DNA from 2 places in the Pseudarthrobacter lactosi genome. Region 1 is predicted to be linked to the other one. Evidence: predicted binding sites of a transcription regulator. Region 1 holds the regulator's gene; the other holds the start of a gene.
What was found. Region 1 encodes LexA, which represses DNA repair genes until DNA is damaged. Its sites were predicted from a motif close to TCGAACANNTGTTCGA; they were not measured.

Region 1 (2,449 bases):
GCATTCTGTGCCAGGGCGACTCCACCATGACTGCCCTCGTGAAGCAGTTCGCGGACGAGCCCGACACCTGCCTCTTCGGAACCATGTCCCTGTGGCAGGGTGTTGATGTTCCGGGCGGATCATGCCGGCTCGTGGTGATCGACCGCATTCCATTCCCGCGGCCGGATGATCCGCTGATGACCGCACGGTCCCGCGCCGTTGCACAGGCCGGCGGAAACGGCTTTATGGCGGTATCGGCGACCCATGCGGCCATCCGCCTGGCTCAGGGCGCGGGCCGGCTGATCCGTTCCACCGGAGACAAAGGCGTGGTGGCCGTGCTTGATTCCCGGCTTGCCACCGAGCGCTACGCCGGATTCCTCCGCGCAGCGCTGCCGCCGTTCTGGCCCACCACGGACCGCAAGACAGCGTTTGCCGCCCTTGAAAGGCTGGCCGGGAAGAGCGCCTGACGAAGCGCGGGTACTACAAAGACCGCAGGACTGAGACGACTTTGCCCATAATCGTGGCGTGATCGCCCAGAATGGGCTCGTACTGCGTGTTCTGCGGCAACAGCCACGTGTGGCCATCACGCTGGCGAAACGTCTTGACGGTGGCTTCATCGTCCAGCAGGGCCGCGACGATGTCGCCGTTGGCGGCGTCGGCCTGGCGGCGGACCACTACCCAGTCGCCGTCGCAGATGGCCGCGTCTACCATGGAGTCGCCGGCCACGCGCAGCATAAAAAGCTCACCCTGGCCCACGAGCTGCCGTGGCAGGGGCATCACGTCTTCCACCACCTGATCAGCAAGGATGGGCCCGCCGGCCGCGATCCGGCCCACCAACGGCACCATAGCGGTGTCCATGGCAGAGGGAAGCTCGGTGACCGTTCCGCCGATGCCGTGCAGGACTGAAGGCTTGGTTGCCCCGTTGGTCTTGGCCGACCCGCCGTCAAGCGTCAACGGCATCAGGACCTCCATGGCGCGCGGACGCTTCGGGTCCCGGCGCAGGTATCCCAGTTTCTCCAACTGCGAGAGCTGATGGGTCACGCTGGACAAGCTCGCCAGGCCCACGGTGTCGCCGATTTCACGCATCGACGGCGGATAGCCGTTGTCATTCACCGAGCGCTGGATGGTTTCAAGGATCTTCTTCTGGCGGGCGGTGAGCCCCTTGGGGGTCCGTTGGGGCTGACGGCGCGGTGTCGCCTTGCCCTCGGCGGCTGGTGCTGCCATGTTCGCCAATGCCTTTCGGTTGCCCTGATCCGCTCCGGCCGCTGGTGCCTGGAACGCCCCGGGGCTGGTGTCGGAGTTGATTGTCAGACCCTGCTGATCAACTACAGAGGTGGTTGTTCTTGATCCAAACGTAGGCCAGCCATAAGGCTTTTTCAAACATTTGTTCTAGCGAGTCTCGACAATATTCGTTGATAAGTGCTAAAAATGAAGAAGCAAAGTTCGAACATGTGTTCTACTCGTTGCTTGCGGATTCGAATATTCGAATTTATGGACGGCCCAGGCCGGCACCGGCAAGTGGACGCGGAGGGCGCGCCGGGCAGCACAGTATGGTCCAGGAGGGCTCATTTCATGTCAGCTTTATCTGCTTCGCAGGACTCGCGTCCGCAGCTCGTTTCCGTGCAGGACCTCACCTCGCGGCAGTGGTCCGCGCCCGGGCCAACGTCGGGTTCGGCGCCCAGGCAGCGCAGGGAATCCCGGCCGCCGCTGCGTCTGACCCGTCGGGGCCGGATTGTCCTCATCGGCTTCCCGCTGGTGATCCTTGCCGCAATCCTGCTTTCCCTGGCAGGTTTCCTCAACGCCCCGGCAAAGGCTGCCGACTCTGCCGCAGACCTGTCGTTGACGCCAACAGCCTCGGTCACAGTGCAGGCCGGGCAGTCGCTTTGGGCCATCGCCAGTACCGTTGCGCCCGAGCGTGATCCCCGGGATGTCATCGCAGATATTGCCCAGTTGAACAACCTTTCCGCCGGCGGCGTGGTCCCCGGACAGCAGCTCTTCGTCCCCACCAAATAGGGAGGCTTCAGGCCCAGGCACGTGCCGCAGCAGCCCGTCACATTTTCCGGCCGTCTGCTTCGGACCTAAACTGTTCAGGTGAATGACCAGCTAGAGCGTCTGAACAGACTTCCCCTCCGGACCAACCTCCGCGGGCTGACCCCGTACGGTGCCCCGCAACTGGATGTGCCCATCCTGCTGAACGTCAACGAAAACACCCATGGGGTCCCGGCAGACGTCCGGGCCGCGATCAGTGCCGCTGTGACGGAAGCGGCGGCAGGCCTCAACCGCTATCCGGACCGTGAGTTCACCGAACTCCGCGAAGCGCTGGCCGAATACCTCGGCCACGGCCTTGACGCCACCAACATCTGGGCAGCCAACGGATCCAACGAGGTCCTCCAGCAGATTCTCCAGGCTTTCGGCGGACCCGGGCGCACGGCTCTGGGATTCCCGCCCACGTATTCCATGTACCCGCTCC
Region 2 (2,449 bases), on a different contig from region 1:
CGAACGCCTAGCGAAATGAAGTCGACTCTGGGCTGCATGCTTCGATACTGTCAGAAGATGGCAACAATTCAAGGAAACGATCGGGATGCTTTGGCCGACAAGGAACAGCTCGCAGCCGTTCGGATTGCGGTCGACGAGGTTGATGAGCAGATTGTCACGCTCATTGCGCGGCGTGAACGCCTGATCCGGATCGCCGGAACCCTGAAGGGGGACGACGCTGAAGTCCGCGCCCCCGGCCGGGTGGAACGGGTGATTGAGCATGTCCGGGCCGCCGCGGACAAGAAGGACATTGATCCGGACATCGTGGAATCAACCTACCGGGCCATGATCTCGGGGTTCATCGAACTCGAAATGAAGGTCCACAAAAAAAGCAGCTGACGCCGCCACAGGTGCTGCTCGGATAAGGTTCCGGCAGCACCTGCCCGGTGTTTGCTAGTTGCGTGCTCCCTAGAGCGCTTCCTCGACGGCGACGCCCGACTGGAATTCCCGGCCGTCAGCCTCGCTGAAGGCCGACATGATGTGTCCCTTGCCCAGGCCATGGACGGCGGCGACAGGGAAGTTGCCCGTGATGGTGTTGCCCGAGTGCGTCACGCCGGCAAGATCATAGTTTTCCTCGGCGCTCTGGTCATGGCTGAACGAGTAGAAGGCAATGGCCTCCCCGTTCATGAACTCAATGCCCAACCGTCTCTGTGATGAGTAATCCGGGCTCGCCGCCACCAGTCCCACTACGTACGCACCTGCCCCCGGAATGTTGCCGTCGATAGCGAAGGTTGCCACGAGCTTTTCGTCCTGGGCCTTGATGCTTACGTGCTTGAGGAGTGCGTCATGGGTGCTCATGCCACAATCCTGCCCTCCTGCTGCCCGTCCGTCCACCCCTGTCTAGGTTTTGTCGGAGCGCCGTCGTAGACTTGATTTATTCGAACATGTATTCGAATACTGTGCTTTTTGCGTCAGCATTTTGCATCAGATCCGTTCAGTTCGGGAGGCGCCCATGGGTATGTTCAGCGAGTCCGTGGACGTCGTCTGCACCCCTGCGGGCCAGCCGCTGAAACTCCAGTGGGCCGGGCGGCACTACACGGTGTGCGCCGAGCCTGTCCGGTGGTACGAACGCCGGCAGTGGTGGGCCGAGGAACGCCGGGCGCCCCTCGGCAGCGGGCCGGGGCTGGTGGACCATGAAATCTGGCGCGTCCAAGTACAGCCGGACCCGCAGACTGCCGGCCCTCGGGATGCAGGAGAGCCGCTCACCCTGGACCTGAGCAGGCATGTCGGCAGTGGCCGCTGGAGGATCCTGCGGATCCACGACGCACTCCGGCCCCAAACGGCATGAGCTTCTCCCACCTTCACGTTTCCACGGCCTTCAGCGCACACTATGGCGTGGCCTGGCCCGATGAACTGGCCCAGGTTGCCGCCGCGGACGGCGCAACCGCGCTCGCCTGCACGGACCGGGACGGCCTGTACGGCACCATCAAACACCTCAAAGCCTGCATGGCCGCCGGCATCGACCCCATCGTGGGTGTGGACCTTGCGGTTTTCGACGACGACGGCGACCACCGCACCCAGCTCGCCGGCAGGGTGGTGGTGCTCGCCCGTGGCAACAACAACGGGGCGGGCTACCGCGCCCTGTGCCGGCTGGTGTCCGATGCCCATGCCCGCACCTCCGGCAAAGCCGGGGGAGCGGTGCCGGTGGCGGTCACCCGCGCCGAACTCGCCTCCCGCACACTCGACCCCAAAACCCTGAAGCCGGTCCTGACGGTACTGATCGGCCCGGATTCCGACGTCGGACGGGCCATGGGCGGCCGGCGTTACCTCCGTCCGCGCACCCTTTTCAAAGGCTGGCTGGACGCCATGCCCCCAAAAACCCTGGTGGCGGAAGTCGTCTCCCAGCTCACTGCCCCCGGGACGCCCCTGAGCACCGCCCATGCGGTACGAATGCTCAAGCTCGCGGAAGAACACCATGTACCGGCCGTGCTCACCAACGCGGTCCGCTACTGCGCAGAGGACGGAGCCGCCACGGCGGACGTGCTCGACTCCGCCCGGACCCTGAAGTCCCTCCCCGAACTCGCGGCCGAACCGCTGCTCCAGCCCAACGGGCAGGGCTGGCTCAAATCCTCTGCGCAGATGCTTCAGCTCGGCAAGGAAATCATCCGCGCTGCAGGATATGGTGCAGCGGACCTCAAGCAACTGATGGCACAGACCGAGGCGCTCGCCGACTTCTGCCGGATTGACCCGGTGACTGACATGGGCTGGAAGCGGCCGGTAGTCCCCGAGGCATCGGTCATAGGCATCAGCCAGGACCCGCACGATGAACTGGTGCAGCGCTGTGAGTCCGGGATCAGCAGGCGGTTCCCCGGAATATCAGGCTCAGCCCACAAAGACATGCGCTCGCGGCTGGAGCACGAGCTGGGGATCATCAGGAACCTCGGGTTTTCCTCCTACTTCCTCACGGTCG

Region 2: a site for LexA is predicted at 918-933, ahead of ACZY0Q_RS03385 (DUF6504 family protein). Genes of this name have one in related genera too.

The regions. Positions count from the first base shown of each region.
Region 1 is NZ_JBVAYS010000002.1:738,083-740,531, forward strand. Features, by position in the region: gene ACZY0Q_RS13270 (ATP-dependent DNA helicase) at 1-446, shown strand, start outside; gene lexA (transcriptional repressor LexA) at 460-1,203, opposite strand; gene ACZY0Q_RS13280 (LysM peptidoglycan-binding domain-containing protein) at 1,552-1,992, shown strand; gene ACZY0Q_RS13285 (histidinol-phosphate transaminase) at 2,071-2,449, shown strand, end outside.
Region 2 is NZ_JBVAYS010000001.1:746,682-749,130, reverse strand. Features, by position in the region: gene ACZY0Q_RS03400 (VOC family protein) at 1-38, opposite strand, end outside; gene ACZY0Q_RS03395 (chorismate mutase) at 58-378, shown strand; gene ACZY0Q_RS03390 (hypothetical protein) at 448-837, opposite strand; gene ACZY0Q_RS03385 (DUF6504 family protein) at 992-1,327, shown strand; gene ACZY0Q_RS03380 (DNA polymerase III subunit alpha) at 1,324-2,449, shown strand, end outside.